DNA from 3 places in the Trichococcus flocculiformis genome. Region 3 is predicted to be linked to each of the others. Evidence: riboswitches for the same ligand, from Rfam matches in the RefSeq annotation. Region 3 holds a riboswitch; each other region holds the start of a gene.

Region 1 (7,841 bases), 1.2 Mb from region 3:
CGGGATATCCGTCAGATCATCCTGAACACCTTGGCTGAAGTCGAAGTGAACATCGACTACCCGGAATACGATGACGTCGAGGAAGTGACGACGAAGCTCTTGAAGGAACGCACCATTGAAGTGCGCGGACACATCCAGCACTTGTTGGATACCGCCAAGCAAGGGAAGATCCTGCGCGAAGGTCTTCAGACAGCCATCATCGGCCGCCCGAACGTAGGCAAATCCAGTTTGCTGAACCGCCTGTTGCGTGAAGAGAAAGCCATCGTGACGGATATTGCCGGCACTACCCGCGATACGATCGAGGAATACGTGAACGTCAGAGGCGTTCCATTGAAGCTGATCGACACGGCGGGCATCCGCGAAACGGATGATGTCGTGGAAAAGATCGGAGTAGAACGCAGCCGGAAAGCCTTGGCCGAAGCCGATCTGATTCTTCTGTTGATCAACCAGAATGAAGGGCTGACGGAAGAAGACAAGCAGCTTCTGGAAGACACGAAGGACATGAACCGCATCATTCTTATGAACAAAATGGATCTGGAAGCCAAGATGACAACCGGCGAGCTGGAACCTTGGAGCGATCCTGAAAGAATCATCGAAACATCGATGCTGAGCGAAACCGGCCTGGACCAACTGGAACAACAGATCACGAAGATGTTCTTCTCCGGGGAAACCGGCGAGAAGGATGCTACCTATGTATCAAATGTCCGCCACATCGCGCTCTTGAACGATGCGATGGACTCGCTGGATGAAGTGCTGAGCGGCATCGCATCAGGCATGCCGATCGACCTCGTCCAGATCGACTTCACCCGTTGCTGGGACCTGCTCGGAGAAATCACCGGCGACAGCGTCCAAGACGAACTCCTCACCCAACTATTTACACAGTTCTGTTTAGGGAAATAACAGTGTGTGATGAATCCTGAGCTCAGAGTTTGAGCACTAACGAGGTTCAGGACTAAGCAGCCCGGTTTTGGCTGCGTGGGCCTGAACAGCGTTAGGCGGAGAACTCTAGGATTCAGAACCGTTCTAAAAGGATTCAGAGTTCAACTAAAACGATAAGAACAAATAGATAGCATAAATGAAAGGAATGGAAAAATGAACAGATTTGAAGCTGGAATTTTTGATGTGATTGTTGTAGGAGCCGGACATGCCGGATCCGAAGCGGCTCTTGCCGCTGCGCGTATGGGATGCAGCACGATGCTGGTTACCATCGATTTGAACATGGTTGCCTTTATGCCCTGTAACCCATCCATCGGCGGACCTGCAAAAGGTGTCGTCGTGAGAGAAATCGATGCATTGGGCGGCGAGATGGGACGCAACATCGACAAGACGTATATCCAAATGCGCATGCTGAACACAGGGAAAGGCCCTGCAGTCCAAGCATTGCGCGCACAAGCGGATAAGGATGACTATGCCCACCATATGAAGCATACCATCGAAAAACAGGAGAACCTGCTGTTGAAGCAAGCCATCGTTGAGGAACTGATCGTAGAAGACGGTGAAGTCAAAGGGGTAGTGACGCATACAGGCGCCGTTTACCGCGCTGGGGCTGTCGTCATCACAGCCGGAACCTCTTCCCGAGGGAAAATCATCATCGGGGACTTGGCTTATTCATCCGGACCGAACAACTCGCAGCCTTCCATCAAGTTATCCGAAAATCTGCTTGATCTGGGATTTGAATTGGCGCGCTTCAAGACCGGAACGCCGCCGCGGGTGATGGCTTCGAGCATCGATTATTCCAAAACCGAGGAACAGCCTGGTGACGTTGAGCCGAATCATTTCAGCTTCCTTTCCAAAGATGAAGACTATCTGAAAGATCAATTATCCTGCTGGCTGACGTATACGAGCCCGGAAAGCCATGAAATCATCCGCGACAATCTCCACCGCGCGCCGATGTTCACGGGTATCGTGGAAGGTGTAGGGGCGCGTTATTGCCCATCAATCGAAGACAAAATCGTCCGTTTCAGCGACAAGCCGCGCCATCAGCTCTTCCTTGAGCCGGAAGGCCGCGAAAACGAAGAAGTCTATGTGCAAGGCTTGTCCACCTCATTGCCGGAAGATGTTCAGCTTGATCTGATCCGTTCCGTTCCGGGGATGGAAAATGCCCAAATGATGCGGACAGGCTATGCCATCGAATACGATGTCGTAAAACCGCATCAGTTGCGCCTTTCCTTGGAGACAAAATTGGTGAAGAACTTATTCACTGCCGGTCAAACGAACGGTACGTCCGGTTATGAAGAAGCTGCCGGACAAGGCATCATCGCCGGCATCAATGCAGCACTGGCTGTGCAAGGCAAAGAACCTTTCATCCTGAAGCGCAGCGATGGCTATATCGGCGTCATGATCGATGATTTGGTCACAAAAGGGACGATGGAGCCTTATCGCTTGCTGACTTCGCGCGCTGAGTACCGTCTGTTGCTTCGCCATGATAACGCCGACTTCCGCTTGACCGAAATGAGCCGTGAAATCGGTTTGGTGACGGAAGAACGCTACGCCTCATTCCTTGAGAAAAAACAGGCTGTCGAAAAGGAAATCGCCCGCCTCGAAAGTACGCGCCTGAAACCGACTGAAGAGCTGCAGGCTTTCCTTGCGGAACAAAATTCCGCTCCGCTGAAGGATGGCATTCTGTTTGCGGATATTTTGAAGCGTCCAGAACTGAAATATGAAGGTCTGATCGCTTTTGCTCCGCTTGAAGAAGCTTTGCCGAAAGAGGTCATCAAGCAAGTAGAAGTGCAGATCAAATATGCCGGCTACATCAAGAAAGCAGTCGAAAAAGTGGACAAGCTGAAGAAGATGGAAGAAAAACGCATCCCTGTGAACATCGATTACGATGCAATCAACGGAATCGCCAATGAAGCCAAACAGAATCTGAAGAAGATCCAACCGGAAACGATCGCCCAAGCAAGCCGGATCAGCGGCGTCAACCCAGCCGACATTTCCGTTTTGATGGTCTACGTGACCCAAGGAAAGATTGCAAAAATTGCAGAATAAGAAGCCGGGGCTGTCTATAGAGACAGCCTCGTTTTTTGTTGTTAACCGTTAACTTTTTCTCGACTACTATCCATGATCGAGGAGATCCATTTTTCTCCTCCGGTGAGCGGAGGCTTCGCCGGAGTTCGGTTCGCATTTTCAGTTATTCTCCGATGAACCCGGTTCTATCGGAGTTAAGTCTGATTTCTAAGTTGTTTCCGTATAATTGTGTAAAAAGAAAAGGCCATACCCAAACCTTTGGTACAATGTAGTTACCACACAACATCGCAAAGGAGAACGGATATGACCCAACTAAATATTAATATAAATATGGAAGAATTAACAGAGGCAGTTTTGAACAGCAATATCACCAGCATGATGAAGTCAATGGCAGTGCTGGTTTTTAACGCTTATATGGAAGCGGAGCGGGACGAGCACATCCGAGCCAACCAGTACGAACGGACCATTAGCCGGACAGATTACCGCAATGGCTATTACGAACGGGACTTCACTCTTTCCATCGGAAGGCTCACTTTAAAAGTGCCCCGTACACGCAACGGTGATTTCTCCACTAAATTATTTAAGCGTTACAACAGGATGGATCAGGCTTTCGTGCTAAGCATGGTGGAGGCTGTGATCAACGGTGTTTCCACGAAGAAAGTGTCGAAAATCGTGGAGCAATTGTGCGGAGAAACCGTATCGAAATCGTTTGTCTCCAGTGCAATGAAGCATCTGGATCCAGAGCTTAAGGAGTTCCGGGAACGCTCTTTGACCGGGCATACCTTTCGGTATGTCTACTTCGATGCCATGTACATCAAGGTGCGCGAAGACCACCGGGTCATCAGCAAGGCCGTCTACATCGCCCAGGGCGTCAATGATTTGAACAAGCGGGAAATCCTTGGTTTCAAAGTATCGGATCAAGAATCCAAGGAGACCTGGAGATCCTTCTTACAGGATCTGCGGGACCGTGGATTGATGCAGCCTAAACTGGTGATTTCGGATGCCCATCAGGGCCTGAAAGCCGCCATTCAGGAAGTGTTTGTGGGCGCAGCCTGGCAGCGGTGTACGGTCCATTTTCTCCGGAATATCCTGGACGTGATGCCGAAAAAAGATAGCGAAGAGCAGCGTCAAGCCTTGCGGAAAATTTTCCGCGCCAACACCCTTCAGCAAGCGTTGGAAAGCCGTCAGGCATTCGAGGAGCTGACCGGTGGAGAGAACCGCTTCAGCAAGGCCTTGGAGACGTTGGACAGCGGCTTTATGGACGCAATGCAGTATCTTCAGGAACCGGAAGTCTACCACATTTCCCTGCGGACAACCAATTCCCTGGAACGGGTCAATCGCGAGATCCGTCGAAGAGAACAGGTGGTTTCGATTTTCCCGAATACTGACTCAGCGGAACGCTTGATTGGCGCAGTTCTGATGGATATCCATGAGGACTGGGAAAAGAACCGTTGGACATTCCTGATGAAGACAGGAAATCCGATCGTAGGGAGGACTTAACAATTGCACGCTCGGTTTAGGTAGGAATCGGTTTTTGATTCCTACCTAAACCGAGGGTCCTGCCAGGCTCGCCTGGCACAAAAACACACGTATCAAGAAAAAGGAACTACAAAGTGATTTTACACAGGATTTCGGACTTGACCGATTTCTATGCTGTCCTCCGATGGACGGATTCTTCACCGGAGCTGCGGACCCATTCCGTCGTTTTTGAAGATTGAACTATAGTATAATGAAATGTAAATGGAACAAGGAAGAATGGAGGGGTCAGGGAGTGAGAGGTAAAATAAGCGGCACTATTTTTACATCAGGGATAACGGCAGGTTTGCTTGCCGGTTGCGGTTCCGGAGAATCGGTGGATCAACAGGATTCAGACCAGCAAGAAGGCGTGCAATCAGCCGATGCCTATGCTGGCGTCGTGAAGACCAGCATCTATGTAAAGGGGTATGAAGGAGGACCGGGCGTACCGAAGCTCATCATCGAACTGGAGGATGCGGTCGACAGTGTCGATCCTAGCGGCTGGCAGGTCATGACGGCCGGATCGGAACGCACGGTGACGGACGTCTATACATCCGATGAAAACGGGAACCCGCAGGAGAATTCAAACTTCATCGCGATCGATATGGAGACCGGTTTTAATGATGAAACCTTCAGTGTGATCGGATCCCCGTTCACCTACAATACGACGACATCGATGAATGAGTGGTCTCCAGCTTATGAGGTCGCAATCGCTGCTCCTTCCGTCACGATCGAGGATGAAACCTACTCTTTGAGCATCACGGAGGATGCCGTGAACAACCGCATCTCCCCGGATACGGATTTGTTCACCGCCAGAGGAACTTTCAGCGGCACCTACGTGAATCCGTTGACGGATCAAGAAGAGGAACTGACGCTTTCGACAGCCGCCTATGAACCGGCGAACCTTGCCGAAGGGGAAGCGAATCCATTGGTCATCTGGCTGCACGGTCAAGGTGAAGGCGGAACAGATCCCGACATCGCAATCCTTGGAAATGAAGTATCGGCGTTGGCAAAAGAGGAGATCCAGTCCTATTTCAAAACTGACGACGTGACCGGAGCTTACGTGTTGGCTGTCCAAGCGCCTACCTATTGGATGGACGAAGGGGACGGAACGAACGGCAATGGCAGCGGTATCTCCAGATACACCGAAATCTTGATGGATACCATCAATGATTATGTAGCTGCGCATCCGGATGTCGATACCGATCGCATCTATTTGGGAGGCTGCTCGAACGGCGGCTACATGACCATGAATATGGTCATCCAATACCCGGAATATTTTGCTGCAGCTTATCCAATCTGCGAGGCGTATGCTTATTATGAATACGAGCGCAACAGTGATGGTACGTATGTGAAAGCAAGCGAGGAAGCTACCGGTACTTCCGCTTTCGTGAAGACCGGGCGAGTTTGGTTCACCGAAGAAAAACTCCAGGCAATCAAAGACTTGCCGATTTGGTTTGTCCAATCAGCTGATGACCCGGTCGTCGTCCCTGCGAACTACTTGCTGCCGACTTACCAGGCACTTGTCCAGGCGGGAGCCGAAAACACTTGGGTTTCCTACTTCGAAACAGTTGAAGGAACGGATAGCCCCGGCACGACTTACATGGGTCACTTCTCCTGGATCTATCTCTTCAACAACCAGGTGACAGGCGTCCAGGATAAGGAAGCGATCGCGGCTGCTGCCGACACTGAAACATTCGGATCAGAACCAAGCAACGCTGCCGGCGGAGGAACGGCTGCAGCCACAGTCGGCGGAACCACTTATGCGAATATTTTCGAGTGGCTGAATGCGCAATCAAAATAAAAAAATCAGCAAAAATCATCCTTGAGTAAGGCTGCCACTTATGCTAAGATAGTGACACAATTACATACGAAAAAAGGGAGCTTGTGTCAGCAGGCTGAGAGGAAGTAATCAACTTCGACCTATTACCTGATTTGGATAATGCCAACGTAGGGAAATAACATTGAATGATTCTATTCAGCGGGAAATGCCTATTTCGGACATTTCCCGCTTTTTTTGTCGCATCAAATAAATTATTTGGAGGTACTCCCATGTTCAAAATGCTATTCGAAAATGTCCAGCAACAGACGCCGCTGGTCCATTGCATCACCAATTACGTAACCGTCAATGATGTCGCCAATGTCCTGCTGGCTGCCGGTGGGTCGCCGATCATGGCGGATGCCCCCGAGGAAGTCGCGGACATCACAAGCATCTGCACCGCCTTGAATCTGAATATCGGTACACTGAACAGTCGAGCCGTGGAATCTATGCTGCTGGCCGGGCGCCAAGCCAATGCGCTCGCCCATCCCGTTGTTTTGGATCCGGTCGGTGCGGGGGCATCCCCTTTCAGGACCGAAACGACCTTCAACTTGCTGGAAGACATTGCCTTCACCGTGATCAAAGGGAACATTTCGGAAATGAAAACGATCCATTCCGGCAGCGGCACGACGAAAGGCGTCGATGCAGACATCAGCGATGCCGTGACCGAGGAGACGCTCGAGGCAACGGTCGCTTTCGCCAAACGCTTGGCCGACCGCAATGAGGCGGTCATTGCGATCACCGGCGCAATCGATATCGTTGCGGACCGGGACAAAGCCTACATCATCCGCAACGGACATCCGCAGATGGCGAAGGTGTCCGGAACTGGGTGCATGTTGTCGGCAGTGATTGCAGCCTATTGCGGAGCCAACCCGGAGCAGTTGCTGGATGCTACCGCGGCAGCGGTATGCCTGATGGGAGTCAGCGGCGAGCTGGCTTATGAAAGGATGATCCGCAATGCGGCAGGGACTTCCTCCTACCGCAGCTACCTCATCGATGAAATTAGCAAGATGTCGGCCGAAAAACTGGAAGGAGGCGCTAAAATTGAGAATAGATAAGAACGATTTGCTGCTTTATGCGGTTACCGATCGCCAATGGCTGGGGGAAGCATCCTTGGCGGAACAGCTTGAAGAAGCCATCCAGGCGGGGGTTACCGTCGTGCAATTGCGCGAGAAGGAACTGGATTTTGATGCCTTTGTATCCCTTGGCAAGGAACTGCAGGCCGTGGCCAAACGCCACCGCATTCCCTTCATCATCAATGATGCGGTCGATGTGGCCTTGGCGTTGGATGCGGACGGTGTACATGTGGGGCAGAGCGATATGCAGGCAGGAGATGTCCGCAGCCGGATCGGCGAAGAGAAAATCCTGGGTGTCTCTGCCCATTCCGTCGAAGAGGCGCTGGCGGCCGAACGGAACGGGGCCGACTATCTGGGCGTCGGTGCCATCTACGGTACAGCAACGAAGCCGGATGCCAATACGCTATCGATCGAGACGTTGCAGCAGATCTGCCAGGCGGTGAGCATACCCGTTGTGGGGATCG
Region 2 (7,841 bases), 1.5 Mb from region 3:
ACGAAGAGAAATTGCCTCTCGGTCAAAAAGTGGTGTCGATCATGGGAGAGATGGGGAGGGCCTTCGACGGGAGTTATGCGGAATATGTCCTGTTGCCGAATGACCAAATCTACCCCATCCACACCGATTTGCCCTGGGCCCAACTGGCGGCCATTCCGGAAACCTACTATACGGCTTTCGGTTCCATGAAGAATCTGAGGATCCAAGCATCCGATCAAATTTTGGTTCGGGGTGCAACGAGCGGAGTAGGGGTTGCCTTTGCCAAGTTGGTCAAAGCCCAATTCCCGGATATCAGGATTTATGGGAGCACGCGGAAAGCCGAAAAGGGTGAGAGATTGAAAGAAGCCGGCTTCACCGACTACGTCGAAGACCGCAACGGCGTGTTGGAAACGGAAGAGACTTTCGACAAAATTCTGGAATTGATCGGCCCTGCGACGATCAAGGACAGCCTTTCCCATATCCGGGAAGGCGGCGTTGTCTGCAGCACCGGTCAACTGGGCGGGAAATGGTTCCTGGAGGATTTCGATCCCATCATGGAATTGAAGCATAACAGCTACTTGACTACTTTCCATTCGAGTGACGTCTCCGGCGAGAAGGTGAATGAACTGCTGGAGTACATTGAAGAAAAAGGCATTGCTGTGGATCCCGAGCGAGTCTTCCCGCTCGAAGAGGTTGCCCAAGCCCATGCCTTTTTGCAGAGCCAGGACAGTTTCGGAAAAGCCATTGTGTTGGATCCGAGCGCTGCGGGAGAGAAAGCTTCAGAATAGGGTTGCGTTTCCGCGGATTATTGGTTAGAATCAAATGAGAAACACTGGGGGTGCGCTATTGCGCTGAGACCGGCATTGCCGGAACTCTTTGTACCTGATCTAGTTCATACTAGCGGAGGGAATGTGGCGTTTGACTATTCGCATAATAGACATCAAAACGTTATATTTTCTGATTTTCGCATCAGATCATATAGCGTTTTTTATTTTCAGTAGGGGTGCGCGCGAGCGCTGAGACCGAAACTGTCGGAACCCTTCAAACCTGATCCAGTTCGTACTGGCGGAGGGAACTGAGCTCGGTCTGGAGTCCGTACGTATATCCAAGACATCTCAGGGGAGGTGTCTTTTTATTTTCGTTCAATTCAGGGAGGAGGGGAAACAGTTAGGAAAGAGCAAGATGCAAAAATAATAAATCAAACTGAAAAGGGGAAAATAGTATGAACACAAAGAAATTAGTCACCACTGCCTTGATCATCGCCATGGGGGTGGTCAGCAACAGCATCTTCGTCATTCCGATCGGACTGGCAAAAGTAGCGCCGGTGCAACATCTTTTGAACGTATTGACCGCTGTCTGGTTAGGACCGGGGTATGCCGTCCTGCAAGCCTTCAGCGTATCCTTGCTGCGCAACCTGTTGGGGACGGGAACCATATTTGCCTTTCCTGGCAGCATGATTGGAGCTGTTTGCGCAGGTCTGTTTTATGCCAGAACGCAAAAGCTCGGTTACGCGGCACTGGGTGAATGGATTGGCACCGGAATTCTGGGCTCGTTGGTGAGCACTTTGCTGGCGCAGTTCTTTATGGGCATGGAAGCTGCACTGATGCTCTTCCTGCCGAGCTTCGCGATCAGTTCCGCCATCGGAGCCGGGATGGCATATTTTATCATCCTGGAAATGGAAAAAAGAAGCGTATTGGACCGGAACATAATCTGAAGCATCTGCTTATGAAGGAAGCCGCTCTCGGAAGGGGGCGGCTTTCTGCTGTCTAAAAGTGTCTCCAATAGATAAGTTAAAGAAAATAATTTTCAGTAAATAATAATTGAAAAAACTATTTTCATGTGTTATTCTATCAGCATAGAGGGAAAAGGCGAAGGGAAGAAATGCGCAGTGCGCTTTTGGTGGTTGCGCAAAGCAGGCGGAGGCAACAAGTAAATGACAATCATCGAAGAAATACAGAATCAGTATTCTACTTTTTCCGCGAACGAGAAAAAGATTGCGGATTACATTCTGCAGAACAAAGCATCCATCAAAAATATGAACATCAAGGATTTGGCAGCGAAGGCGGATACCTCGACTTCCAGCATCACCCGGTTCTGTAAACGCATCAACATCGATGGGTTTGTGGACATGAAGATTGCGCTGCGTTCATTGGCGAGCGGTCATCCTTCGAAAGAAATGCCGACCGTCTATGACGATATTTATGGCTATTATACACAAGTCATCGATGAAACCAATCAGATGATCGAGGATCAGGCAATCGAAACGGTTGGTGATTGGATCAAAAACGCAAACAAAACAGTCATCTACGGCATCGGCAGTTCCGGTTTCACGGCCGCGGAATTGGCGCAACGCTTGATCCGGATGGGGCTGAATACTACGGGGGTTACGGATTCCCACCTGATGATCATCAACAGTTCGATCATCAAGGAGGGCGAATTGGTGATCGCCATTTCAAATTCGGGAGAGACCCCTGAACTGATTGCATCTTTGGAGATCGCGAAGAAGAAAAAAGCGAAGATCATCGCCCTGACGAGCTTCAAAAACAGTTCGCTGACGAAACTGGCGGATGTCACGTGCTTCGGTTATCACTCGCGTTTCGTCAACAACACGGTGTTCGTCAACACGCAGTTCGGGATGATGTACCTGATCGATGTGATTTCGACCTTCCTGTTGCAGGACCATGATTTCCAATACAATATGGATCTGACGAGAGCAAATGTGCAAGGTTATTCAAAAAAAACAGAATAGCGCGATGTGCTGTTTGAGTCATGCAAGTGGACAGTGAAAAAAGTTCACGATCAAAGAGGGGGATACAAATGAAAAGAGTGATCATCCATGCAGAAGTTTATACCGGAGAAACAGTCATTTTTGATGGATTCGTCCGGTTTGAAAAAGAAATCAGCGCAGTCGGAAAGATGTCGGAGTACGTTCCTGAATCAGGCGAAGAAGTGATTGATGCAGCCGGAAGCAGACTGGTGCCCGGATTCATTGATGTCCACAGTCATGGCGGATATGGTGTGGACAACATGGACGGTGATGCGGAAGACATCAATCGGATGATTGCAGCGATGCACCGGGAAGGGATCACCAGCTATTTTCCGACGACGATGACGCAATCTTCTGAAAATATCGAGAGGGCATTGATCGGCATCCGCAAGGCTTCAGAAAAAAATCCAGTCATCCAAGGCATCCACCTCGAAGGGCCATTCATTTCTGTCGTCCATAAAGGGGCGCAACCGGAAGAACACATCAAACTGCCGGATGCTGCCTTAATGCGCAAATGGCAGGACTTGAGCGGCGGCTTGATCCGTTTGGTAACCTATGCGCCGGAGACCACTGATGCGACGGCATTCGAAAAGTATTGTCTCGATAACCGCATCGTGCTTTCGGTCGGGCATTCGGATGCTCTTCGCAGCCAGCTGAGAAAATCCAAGGCAGCGCATGTCACCCATCTCTTCAATGCGCAAAGGGGACTCCATCACCGTGAGCCCGGTGTGACCGGACATGCGTTCCTGGAGGATGGTATCTATGCGGAAATGATTGTCGATGGTCTGCATATCGATCCGGAAATGGTGAAGATCGCCTTCAAACAGAAGGGCGCAGACCGCATCGAATTGATTACCGATGCTATGCGCGCCAAAGGGATGGGCGACGGCATCAGTGAATTGGGCGGACAGAAGGTCATCGTCAAAGAAGGCCAAGCCCGTCTGGAAAGCGGAAATCTAGCAGGAAGTGTGCTGGAATTTCAGGATGCCTTCAGGAACATCATCGCTTTTACCGGCTGCAGCATCTTGGATGCGGTAAAGATGAGTTCGGTCAATCAGGCCCGGGAATTCGGTCTAGTTCGAAAAGGGGGTATCGCTCCGGGAAAAGATGCCGATATGGTGCTGCTTTCGGAGACATTCACAGTGGAGCGGACAATCAGTTATGGACAGACAGCATACAAAAATAACAGAAAGTAGGTTACAGATCATGGAAATAATCATTAAAGCGACTCCTGAAGAGGCAAGCCGTTACGCATTCGAAAAAATCCGCGAGGAAATGGAAAGAGGTGCGAAAGTGCTCGGGTTGGCAACCGGCAGCACGCCGGAGAGGCTGTACCGGATCATGCGGGAAAGTGATCTTGATTTTTCGGGGATGACATCGATCAATCTGGACGAATATATGGGTCTTTCCGAAGACAATCCGCAGAGTTATCACTATTTCATGCATAAGCATTTGTTCGATGCAAAACCGTTCAAGAAAAACTATCTGCTGGACGGATTGGCGGATGAAACGGAAGAATGCGCGCAATTCGAAGAAATCATCGCCGCGAATCCGATCGATGTGCAGATTCTCGGCATCGGCACGAACGGGCATATCGGTTTTAACGAGCCGGGCACATCTTTTGATTCCCGTACCCAGAAAGTGGCACTATGGCAATCCACGATTGATTCCAATAAACGTTACTTTGCGGATGAGAAGGATGTCCCGCGGTTTGCCTATTCGATGGGGATCCAATCGATCCTCTCTTCAAGAAAGATCATCCTGATGGCTTTCGGGAAAGAAAAAGCCGCTGCCATCAAAGCAGCGTTGGAAGGACCAATCACAGAAGAACTGCCTGCTAGCGTTCTGCAGACGCACAAGGATGTGACCGTGATACTGGACGAAGAAGCAGCGCAAATGCTCAGCAAAAAATAGTGAATCAGACAATCCGCAGGCTACTCCCCATGAGTCTCCGGATTGTCGTTTTTGATTAAAACGTTTACAATGGAAGCAGAGGTAGCGTGGAAAGCATGTGATCCAGGAATCCAAGGCGGTGATGTAAATGTTGACTGTTGAGACGGTCAGATCGTGGCTGAGCTTGTTCATCGAAAAGCTGGAAAAAAATGAGAAGTATCTGAACACGCTGGATGAACCCATCGGTGACGGCGATCACGGGGCCAATATGCTTCGGGGCGCGAAAGACCTAAGGGGGAAATTGGCAGAAGGGCTTCAGGCAGGGGTGTCAGATCTGTTCAAAATGGCCGGGATGTCCTTCGTCCAGAAAACGGGCGGGGCAGCCGGACTCCTTTATGGGCAAATCTTTCTGCATATGTCGGAGGCTTTTCAAGAAGATAACGATCTGATGGACAGCCTGACAAGCGGGCTTGAAGGCATCCAAACGTTCGGCCCTACGGAACTGAAGGAAAAGACCTTGGTTGATGTTTGGATTCCGGTCATGGAAGACATCCGGAATAAGCGTCTGACGTTGGAAAAAATCAATGAATATGTCACAAGCACGAAGGATTTCCAGGCGAAAAAGGGACGCGCGGTCTATGTGTCGGAACAACTGAATGGCCATATCGATCCAGGTGCAGCCTCCTGCGGTTATTTCTTTGAGGCCATGCTGGAAGCGGGTGTGTACGATGAGTGAACAGTACGGCATCTTATTGGTCTCACATGTTGCGGAGCTCGCTGACGGGCTGACCAGATTGCTGAAACAGGTAGCAAAGGACGTCACCGTGAAAGCGGTCGGCGGAGCGGAAGGCGGCGGCATCGGCACGAGTTTTGATAAAGTCATAGCAGTGCTCAATGAAATGGAGGAGCCTGAAATATTTGCTTTTTATGATCTGGGCAGCGCCAAGATGAATCTTGAGTTGGTAAGTGAAATGACCGAAAAAAACCTAATCATTTGCGATGCGGCATTTGTGGAGGGCGCCTATCTGACAGCAGCTTTGCTGCAGGCGGATACGCCCTATGAAAAAATCTGTGAGCAGTTGCAGGAATTGTACGTAAAATGAAACACTGAGCAAAATTGTAGTGACAAACACAATTAAGAAAAAGACTGCCAAGGTGCAGTCTTTTTTATTTACGGTTTCCCCCTATTGAAGGTGTATTGTTTCTATATTCTTTCTCGTATTTTTTATCTACAGATTGAAATATCGGTCAATTTAGTGTAAGCTAAAACTACAGAAAACGCTTACAATTTTAGCGCTAAAGAAAAGAATGGATGTGTTCGGATTGGAAAAAGAAAAAAAAGTGCTTTTTACTGAGACCGTTCTGCGTGATGCGCATCAAAGCTTGATGGCGACACGTATGTCTACGGACGACATGCTCCCGATTGTTGAGAAAATGGATGAAGCCGGGTATTACGCGCTCGAGTGCTGGGGCGGGGCCACTTATGATGCGGCTATCCGTTTTCTGCATGAAGATCCGTGGGAAAGACTGCGGCAAATCCGCAAGCGTGCTCCGCATGCAAAGCTGCAGATGCTGCTTAGGGGACAGAACTTGATTGGCTACCGCCATTATGCAGATGATATCGTGGATCGTTTTGTAGGCAAAGCTGTCGAGAATGGCATCGATATTTTTCGGATTTTTGATGCCTTGAATGACACGAGAAACTTGAAGGCATCACTTGAAGCCGTCAAAAAATACGGCGCCCATGCGCAACTGACGATCTGTTACACCATCAGCGATGTCCACACGATCCCATTTTACACCGACTTGGCAAAGGAATTGACTGAAATGGGTGCAGACTCAATCTGCATCAAGGATATGGCTGGTATATTGACGCCGAAAGTAGCCAAAGAGTTGATTCCGGCCATCAAAGCCGTTATCGATGTGCCGCTGAATATCCACACGCATGCCACCAGCGGCGTTTCACAGATGACCTACATGGCTGCCATCGAAGCGGGTGCGGACATCATCGACTGTGCCATTTCGCCTTTTGCGGAAGGAACAAGTCAACCGCCTACCGAATCGATGGCGCTAGTGCTTGAAGAACTCGGATACAGTACGGGCTTGGACATTGCCAAATTGGAAGAGATTGCTGATTATTTCAAACCGATTCGCGACAAGTACATCGCTTCGGGTGTGCTGGACCCAAAGATGCTGTCAGTCGATCCCAAAGCGCTCATCTATCAAGTACCGGGCGGAATGCTGTCGAACTTGAATTCGCAACTCAAACAGGCAAATGCCAGCGATAAGTACGAGGCTGTGCTGCGGGAAGTGCCCTGCGTCAGAGCGGACTTGGGCTTTCCGCCGTTGGTCACCCCAATGAGCCAAATGGTCGGGACGCAGGCTGTTTTCAATGTTCTGACGGGAGAACGTTACAAAATGGTCCCAAATGAAGTGAAGGATTACTTGCACGGAAAATACGGAAAGACACCGGTCCCGGTGAGCGACGCGTTCAGACGCAGCATTATCGGGGATGATGCCGTCATCACGGATCGCCCGGCAGACCATCTGGAGCCGGAGTTCGAAAGATTGAAGGCGGAGTTGGGTGACTTGGCGCGTACGGACGAGGACGTATTGACTTATGCTTTGTTCCCTCAGGTCGGAAAGGCGTATCTGCAGGAAGTCTACTATCCGACCATTCCAGAAGAACAAGCAGAAACAAAAGCGCCATCTCCAGGCGAGACGACGGAAACAGTGGTTCGGATCCAAGCCCGCTATCGCAGCTAAGAGGAAGAGGTGAGGAAAATGGAAACATTCAATTTAGGTGATGGTCTGATTGTCACGGTAGTTGCGATGATCGTCGTGTTTGCTGTTTTGACAAGTCTTTGGTTCTTGGTCGAACTGGTGCATAAGCTGGTAGCGGAACCAGCACCGGCAACTACAGTACCGATTGATCGCGAAGAAGCTAGTCAGCCCGTCCTGCTGGATTCGGGTGTGGATGAGCAACGAGCTAAAGCAGCGGCAATCACGGCATTGGTCGCGGCTTATGAAGCCCATCCGGCCAAGAAGTTCGAGATTGTTGATGTAACGCGTATCAAATAAATTCCATCTGCTGATTATAAAGGGAGGATTTTTTATGAAAAAGTATGAAATCGAAATCGACGGACAAGTGTATCATGTCAAAGTAAGGGAGTTGCCGGATGATGCAGTCATGACAGAGCAA
Region 3 (7,841 bases):
AACAGTCGAAGTCGACCCTGCAATCGGTACTGTCCAATCAACCCCAATTTTGTTGGAATCAGGTGAAATACTGGACGGTGTTGTTGCGGTGAAACTGTCCGATGGCATCAATTTGGATGATCATAACGTTCAGTTAAGTTTAACAGCTTTGGATCCTTTGACAGTGGTGACGACGGATCTGTGGGCCGCCGTTTCTGTAGTGTCCGGAACAGACCTATTGCTGATAAACTTAAAAGACACACTCCAAAATAATCAGGGAATCATAATTCTGATTGCTGCGCTTATGATTACATTTGTTACGATTGGCCGATTGTTGTATTTCGTCTTAGTCAAGAAGAAACTGAGCAACTTGGGATATTTGGAGTACAACAAAAAAGGCTCCACCGATTCTGTGATGAAATTCCAGTTGCCGAAGAATGTCTCAAAAATATCTATTTCTTTTGGGGGACATAATAAAAATGCTGATGTAAGCATCGTGGAAACCCGATACAAATATGACCTGAACCTTGCCGTGGTGAAAAATAACAAGGGGATGAAATGGGTTGAAGGATATAAATCGTTATCAAAAGGCTACAAACCATTTCACCTACTGTTGAATGCGGAAGCTCCAGGTATATTCATGATTGATGGGGAAGTTCTGACACATAGGGAAATATTTGATCAGGATACGTTTGAAACTGGGGGATATACATTTGTGTACAGAACGGAAGTAAAAAGTCTCAAGCAACAAGAAAAAGCAAAAAATGTGCTGGAAGGTAAGATGTGATATGGGCAAACTAGTGAGGAGAGAGACGAATGAGGTCATTTTAGAGAATGCCAAGGTCGCAGATAACTTCATCAGCCGATTCTTGGGCTTGATGGGGAAAAAGGATTTGCCAGAAGAGGCAGGTCTGATCATAAAACCATGCAGTAGTGTGCATTGTTTTTTCATGAGATTCCCTATAGATGTCATCTTTGTGGATTCCGATGATAGGGTCGTCCATATTATGCCCGCGATGAAACCAGGAAGAATTTCTCCGATTGTTAGGAAAGCGACATATGTGATTGAGAGTAATGCGCACACATTGAGCGAAAAATTAAGGATTGGTGACGAGATTTCTGTTAGCGAATCCATCTGAGTTATTAATGGAAGGGAAACAGCTTATAGAGAGAATCCTTTTAAAAAGGAGGGGTGGCAATGCTGAAGAAATTAAAAAGACTGAAGAAAGAAGAACACGGCCAGGCTCTAGTTTTTTTTGTCGGAATATTTGCGATACTGCTGGCTGTTATGGCTTTTGTTGTGGACGTAGGCAACGTATATGTAGAGAAAGCGAAATTGCAAAACGCGGTTGATGCTGCGGCTTTAGCTGGTGCGTATGATTTACCCAATGAAACTAATGCTACTGGCAATGCAGACGTATATTTTGATTCAAATGGGTATGCAGATGTTGTTCCCATAATTGCTCCTGATGCTGATAGTGTAAGCGTAACTGCAACAAAGCAGGTGGATTATGTATTTGCACAAATCATTGGGTTGAATTACGCAAATGTTACTGCCAGTGCCACCGCAACTATTACTCCAGCAGATGGTGTCACTGGTGTAATACCCGTAGGTGTAGTGCAACAAAAATTCAACATTGGACAGGAATATACTTTAAAAGAAGGTGGAGGAGACGGGGCAAACGGAAATTTTGGGGGATTGGATTTTGGGACGTTAACAAGTTTTAAAAACAGTGCTTTTAAAGGGGGAGGAGCTAGCTTATTCCAGAACCTGATTACAAAAGGGTATGATCAACCCATTTATGTAAACGAGAAGGTAAAAACTGAAACTGGGGCTATGACTGGCAAAAGTTTTACAAAAGACAAAATAGCTTTCATACCGATAGTTGATAGTATGGATGTCAAAGGGAAAAAAGAGGTTACGATTGTTGGGTTTGCTGCATTTAAAGTTAAGAATTATTCCGAAGAAACAACAGAAATTGATGGCAAAACAGTCAAAAAAGGCGTAATTGTGGGCACGTTTGAATATGATGTTGCTGCGAGTAGTGTTGCTGGTACATATACTGATTCTGGCTTACGTAACGTGAGGCTTACTGAATAGCGTGCATCTCGAGATAAATTTTGTATGCGGGCCATTAGGTAGGTGCTAAATTGGAATATTTAGAACTGAATGTGAAAAAGACAAATTTTTTTAAAACACACTAAGATGAGTAGTGTAAGACCACTATAGTGGAATTTTACTACTCATCTTATGATTTTATTGAAATTTCATAGCTAACCCCCATGCCACAATCGCATCCATCAATTCTGGAAAAAGCTTGATGAGCTAGATGAAGCAATGAGCCATCTTAAATTTCTGAGTGCAAAAGTTGAATGGGTATGAAAAAAGCATCAAGTTACCCTTTTCATGGGACAGTCGACGCTTTTTGAGCAGCTGGCAAGACATAAGATTTAAGTATGTATGCTTCAATTAAGAATCATTCCTCAACATTAATCTCTTTGCGGTTATTCAAAGCCAACGTTCCCAAGTATTTATAAAGGGGGAGGATATCAATTGTTTTTGGAAATTCAAATTTCCGCATTTCAAGACTTTATGCATGTGCCTTTCTTGTGATATTCATCAGGTAGGTGATTGTGATCTCGCTATCATCAAATCCAAAGCCGGCAGTTTCCATTTCTACATCAACGATATTCATAAGATAAATTGATTTGAAGGATGTCTTTTTGCATGTCGTACCTTGGTTATCCACAAACAATATACGTTCATTGGTGAATACAATAGCGTCTCGAATCAATTAATAGCCTGTTTCGATAGATTCACCCTCAAAAAGATATTTTCCATATTCTTGCTCTAAGTCTACCTTTGTTTTGCGTGGTCATATTGTCTAAAATACCTTGCATGATATTTCCAAATCCAAATTTTGCCAATTGCTTGTCCTTCCAAATAAATGTTTATAGTGTTAGTATACTGTAATGTTTCATATTTGCGTATATTATTAAATAATCAAGGCCTTATTAATATAAAGAAAATTAGTAAGCAGACATTGACAGAAATGCACTTCAAAAGTATAATGAAATAGTTAGTTTTGCGGTCATGGCGGAATGGCAGACGCGCCAGCTTGAGGGGCTGGTGGGAGTTACTCCCGTGGAAGTTCGAGTCTTCTTGGCCGCATAATAAAAAATAGGGTTCCTGGCATCTTACTGATGTCGGAACCCTATTTTTTTGCCTAAATGATAAACATGAACAGTCCAAATGGCACTGCTGATCATATATTACTGGGGTAAGTTATTCATTGCATATTGTGCTTGTTCAGCAGTGTACCCTTCGTAAATCAATTGGTCATATAAACCCTGATCGGAAAAAGAGGAGTATTCTAAATAATCAATGGCTGTTTGAAGCGCATTCTGATTCCAATCCGTTGACACATTATCAAGTGCATACTGTGCTTGTTCAGCAGTGTAACCCTCGTAAACCAATTGATCATATAAGCCTGGATAAGAGAAAGAAGAATAATCCAAATAGTCGATGGCTGTTTGGAGCGCGTTCTGATTCCAATCGGTTGAGACACTATCAATCGCGTATTGTGCTGCATCTTCGGGGAACCCTTCGTATAAGAGTTGATCGTATAATCCTTGCTTAGAAAAACTTGAATAATTGAGGTAATCCTCTGCGCTGCCGAGTGCATTTCTGAACTCCCTTGAAACATCCGGCTGTGGAGCGGACTCTTCGACAGGAGCAATTACTATTTCTTCGCTGACTGTTGGAATTGATTCTGGCACTGATTCTGAGGCGGCCATTGCAGCTGATGATGCTTCTTCTGAAACTTCAACATCACTGTTCGTTCCGCAGGCAGCCAAAATTAATGCACTACCAAACAATAATAAGTAATTTTTCATGATGATTCCTCCAATTAGTTTTTTTATATCAACCGCAGATGCGGTGAATATCACAAACCAAGAAAAATAACGCGGTTTTACGAACCACCTATAATCAGGGCGGTCTGTTTTTGTTTTTTAAGAGTATCGATCAGGAGATTGTGGTCTGTAATTTGGATATTAAATAACTTCTTCAATTCCATCAGTATCATCTGCTCACGTTAATATAATTATACTTCATAAATCGACAAATATTGCACACAAAATAAAATATTTTATTTGTACGAGGATAGAAATAACCTGTTTGATATTTGACATTCTTGTGTTGTATAGCTGTCAGTCCGTTTTTGATTCAAAAAGTTTGATGCTACTCTTTCTATCCTTTATTTATCTGTTATAATGGCGTGGATATCTTTTTTGCTGTAGGTTATCCTAAATAAAGGAGGGGCTTATTTGAAACTTTTACATACATTAAAACCGATAGTTGCAGTCATTGCCGGGAATATTATTGTCGCATTTGCGATAGCGGCGTTTATTTTGCCGAAAAATCTGATTGCCGGTGGATCGACGGGGCTTGCCATCATTTTGAATCATTTCTTCGGGTTGAACATTTCTTTGGTCGTGCTGATTTTCAATGGTCTCATGTTTTTCATCGGAGCCGCGTTGTTGGGAAGGAAGTTCGCCTTGACGACGATTCTGAGCACGATTATATTTCCTACTTTTTTGACTTTTTTCCGAACAATACCCGCTTTGCAGGATATGACGGATGACATTCTGCTATCGGCCATTTATGCTGGGATCCTCTGCGGATTGGGTGTGGGACTGGTGTTCAAGGTCGGTGCTTCCACGGGGGGAATGGACATTCCGCCGTTGCTTTTGAACAAGCATTTCCGCATACCGGTTGCAGCGGGAATGTATACATTCGACGTTATTTTCCTACTGGTCCAGGCGTTCTTTTCCAGCATGGAACAGATCCTTTACGGGCTCATCATGGTGTTCCTGACGTCCATCGTCATCAACAAAGTCATGGTCACCGGAACAAACAAGATGCAGCTTTTCATCATTTCTAAAAAATTTGAGGAAATCAAAGAGGCGTTGCTGTATGTGCAGGATGTGGGTCTGACGCTGGTGAACATCGAAACGGCTTTTGAGGGGGCGCAGCAGCAAGCGGTGCTTTGCGTCATCGAGCAGCGTAAACTGTCCGCCATCAATGCCTTGGTCAACGATATCGATCCATTTGCTTTCGTGATCATCGGACAGGTCCATGAGGTCGCAGGGAAGGGCTTCACGTTGGAGCGACAGTCCGGATTAGTCGAATAGAATCAAAAAACTGAGGCGTGATCCGAGATTCGGATCACGCCTCAGTTTTTCTGTAATTAAAAGTGGATGTTTCATGACCGGGTAACCGGTCCAAATTGGGCGATCAAGTCATGGATTGTCGGCTGTTCTCTTTGCGTTCATACGCAAACAACCGAGAGATCCACGAAGTGTTGGCTGATCTGTCTGAACACCGACGTAAACAACCGAGAGATCCGCGAAGTGTCGGCTGTTCCAGCCGAACGTAGACGCAAACAGCCGAGAGATCCACGAAGCGTCGGCTGTTCCGGCCGGATGCGGACGCAAACAACCGAGCTCTCCGCGAAGTGTCGGCTGTTCCAGCCGAACGCGGAAGCAAACAACCGAGAGAACCGCGAAGTGTCGGTCGTTCCGGACGAACGCGGATGCAAACAGCCGTGAGATCCGCGGAGTGTCGGTTGTTCCAGACGAACGCGGAAGCAAACAACCGAGAGAACCGCGAAGTGTCGGCTGTTCCGGCCGGACGCAGATGCAAACAACCGAGAGAACCGCGAAGTGTCGGCTGTTCCAGCCGAACGCAGACGCAAACAGCCGATATAGCTCATGAACAACGGTTGTTCCGGCACGAAATCAGTATCCGCGGACGGCTTTTTTCGGAACGTACAATTGTGGGTTCGTCTTGGCGATGACAGCCAGCACCATGATCGTGAACGCTCCGGTCGCCAAAGCGCTGGCGCCATTCAGCGTGATGGAGTAGAGCCATGCGCTCCAGCCTTCAGGGGCGTAGGATCCCCAGAAGTAGTAGCCGGCAATCGTGTGCCAGAAGTAGCGGCCGATAGTCCCGACTACGGTACCTATAAAGACATTCCACAAAAGCATTTTTTTATTTTGATCCGCAATCGCCTGTTGCACTTTCGGCGTGAAAAGACCCGCCAAGCCGGTGAAACCAAAGGCGATGAAGTACTCGATGAATCCTTGCAGCGGGGTCAGGATATAGGCAGTCCCGATCAGGATGTGCAGCACGCCCCACAGGAAACTGGCGAAGAAACCGGGGACCAAACCGCGGCGCAGGCAGTAAAGCAGCATGACCGGTGCTCCCACCGTGACGGAAAAACTTGGGCCGATATTGAAAGGGATCAGGGATAAAACGGTTGCTAAAGCAGCAATGATGGTTCCTTCGATCCAGATGTTCAGATTTTTTGACATAAAAAAAACTCCTCCTTTTTTTGGGCATAATATACCATCGACAAAGGAGGAGAATAAAATTCAATTCTCAATCACAATCCCTACGCTCGTGCTAACGAACAGGTTCGAAGGGTCAGAATCTATGTTCAATCTCAGCCGCGGACGGCCCCCCTTTGTGAAACGGTTTATTCAGTTAAGTTACACTTTACTACAGTTGATTTTTTTATGCAAGTTGCACGGTGCACAAAGCCGCATCCCGGACTATGCCAGAATGGCTAAACACTTGTGCGGAATGACCTATTTCTGCTCTTTTTCGGCCTGGGCCTTCAGGATGGCTTCGCGCTTCTTTTTCTTCTGCGTATTCAGGTAGGAATCGATTATGCCACCGGTCAGCATGCCGATACCGAAGCCATAAGTCAGGTTGCCCGCGAAATAACCGATTGAAGCCCCGATCAGCATGCCGTACATCGTAAAATTGAATGAATTCTGCAATTTCGGATCTTCGTCGACCGGCAGTTTTTTATTGGTTACCGCGCCAGTATTGTTTTTATGCAGTTCCGGTATTGTTGGTTTCACATTTCTGCGTTGGATCTGGTTGCCTTTGTTCTTTTTCGCCATTTCGTGTACTTCCTTCCGTCTATCTGACACTTGTATTGTCTCCAATGAACATCATATCAGTTCATTTCCGGCTCTTCAATAGAACTCGCTGGCGGATATACGCGGAATCGTACAAATGGAGGAATTCTTCCCAAATCGGAGGATCATTGATCTTCTTCGGACAGTTCGACCGGGTCGCCGTTGTCATCCTGGAAATAGCCCTTCAGCACAAAAGCATCATCGCTCGGCCGATAACCGAGGGCAGTTTTGGCCTGTGAGATGTCCAAGCGCGGGAAACGATTATCGGAAAGGCCGTTCACCAACAGGAACGGCTCAACCAGTTTGGCTTTCAGGGCGCAGTCGACTAAATGGCAAAGGTCCCGTGGAGACAGGTATTCAGCCAAGCCCGCTTCGTCGACGATCGGGTCATCGAGGTTTTCATCAAAGTTGCCGATGCGGATGCCGATGGATTCTTGGCCTTCCGTAAAGGCGAAGTGGCTGGCCAATCCTTCCAGATAGACTTTCGAAACGCCGTAAATATCGCCCGGGCGGACAGGTTCATCGACGTGAACCTGCACATTTTTCGGATAGGCGCTGACGGCGTGGATGGAACTGGCGAAGATGATACGTTTGACGAAGTTTTCGTACTTGGAGGATTCCTTGAACAGGTAGAAGGGCATCTTGTAGTTCAAATCGATCAGCTCATCGTCAAAAATAGCATCTGGTGAAGGATTGCCGGCCAGATGGATAACGTAATCGATCCCTTCCAGCAGCCCGTCCCAGTTGCCGGCGACAGTCAGGTCCAACTCTTTGACGATGGTGCCCTCCAAAAGGGCCGGATCGACGTTATGGAAATGGATATCCACCAAAGTCAGTTCGTAGCTCTCCTTCAGATGATCCGCCAAAAT

Evidence for each region. Region 3 has a riboswitch for thiamine pyrophosphate ahead of thiT (energy-coupled thiamine transporter ThiT). Riboswitches for the same ligand answer to the same signal wherever they lie in the genome.
Region 1: another riboswitch for thiamine pyrophosphate. It lies ahead of thiM (hydroxyethylthiazole kinase); the one in region 3 lies ahead of thiT (energy-coupled thiamine transporter ThiT).
Region 2: another riboswitch for thiamine pyrophosphate. It lies ahead of thiW (energy coupling factor transporter S component ThiW); the one in region 3 lies ahead of thiT (energy-coupled thiamine transporter ThiT).

Annotation. Positions count from the first base shown of each region.
Region 1 covers NZ_OY759718.1:445,559-453,399, forward strand. Annotated here, with positions in the region: gene mnmE (tRNA uridine-5-carboxymethylaminomethyl(34) synthesis GTPase MnmE) at 1-900, shown strand, start outside; gene mnmG (tRNA uridine-5-carboxymethylaminomethyl(34) synthesis enzyme MnmG) at 1,093-2,988, shown strand; gene ACKPCD_RS02410 (IS256 family transposase) at 3,271-4,467, shown strand; gene ACKPCD_RS02415 (prolyl oligopeptidase family serine peptidase) at 4,739-6,286, shown strand; TPP riboswitch at 6,350-6,456, shown strand; gene thiM (hydroxyethylthiazole kinase) at 6,535-7,359, shown strand; gene thiE (thiamine phosphate synthase) at 7,346-7,841, shown strand, end outside.
Region 2 covers NZ_OY759718.1:728,375-736,215, forward strand. Annotated here, with positions in the region: gene ACKPCD_RS03820 (zinc-binding dehydrogenase) at 1-767, shown strand, start outside; TPP riboswitch at 804-906, shown strand; TPP riboswitch at 969-1,070, shown strand; gene thiW (energy coupling factor transporter S component ThiW) at 1,202-1,693, shown strand; gene ACKPCD_RS03830 (MurR/RpiR family transcriptional regulator) at 1,913-2,728, shown strand; gene nagA (N-acetylglucosamine-6-phosphate deacetylase) at 2,797-3,942, shown strand; gene nagB (glucosamine-6-phosphate deaminase) at 3,953-4,660, shown strand; gene dhaL (dihydroxyacetone kinase subunit DhaL) at 4,788-5,375, shown strand; gene dhaM (dihydroxyacetone kinase phosphoryl donor subunit DhaM) at 5,368-5,742, shown strand; gene ACKPCD_RS03855 (oxaloacetate decarboxylase subunit alpha) at 5,963-7,405, shown strand; gene ACKPCD_RS03860 (OadG family transporter subunit) at 7,424-7,720, shown strand; gene ACKPCD_RS03865 (biotin/lipoyl-containing protein) at 7,755-7,841, shown strand, end outside.
Region 3 covers NZ_OY759718.1:2,352,105-2,359,945, reverse strand. Annotated here, with positions in the region: gene ACKPCD_RS11285 (VWA domain-containing protein) at 1-766, shown strand, start outside; gene ACKPCD_RS11280 (DUF192 domain-containing protein) at 768-1,118, shown strand; gene ACKPCD_RS11275 (pilus assembly protein TadG-related protein) at 1,178-2,080, shown strand; partial or broken gene ACKPCD_RS11270 (PH domain-containing protein) at 2,457-2,880, opposite strand; tRNA gene ACKPCD_RS11265 (tRNA-Leu) at 3,068-3,151, shown strand; gene ACKPCD_RS11260 (Ltp family lipoprotein) at 3,253-3,876, opposite strand; gene ACKPCD_RS11255 (YitT family protein) at 4,309-5,175, shown strand; gene ACKPCD_RS11250 (hypothetical protein) at 5,242-5,592, shown strand; gene thiT (energy-coupled thiamine transporter ThiT) at 5,782-6,357, opposite strand; TPP riboswitch at 6,418-6,519, opposite strand; gene ACKPCD_RS11240 (hypothetical protein) at 6,634-6,954, opposite strand; gene ACKPCD_RS11235 (NAD-dependent epimerase/dehydratase family protein) at 7,098-7,841, opposite strand, start outside.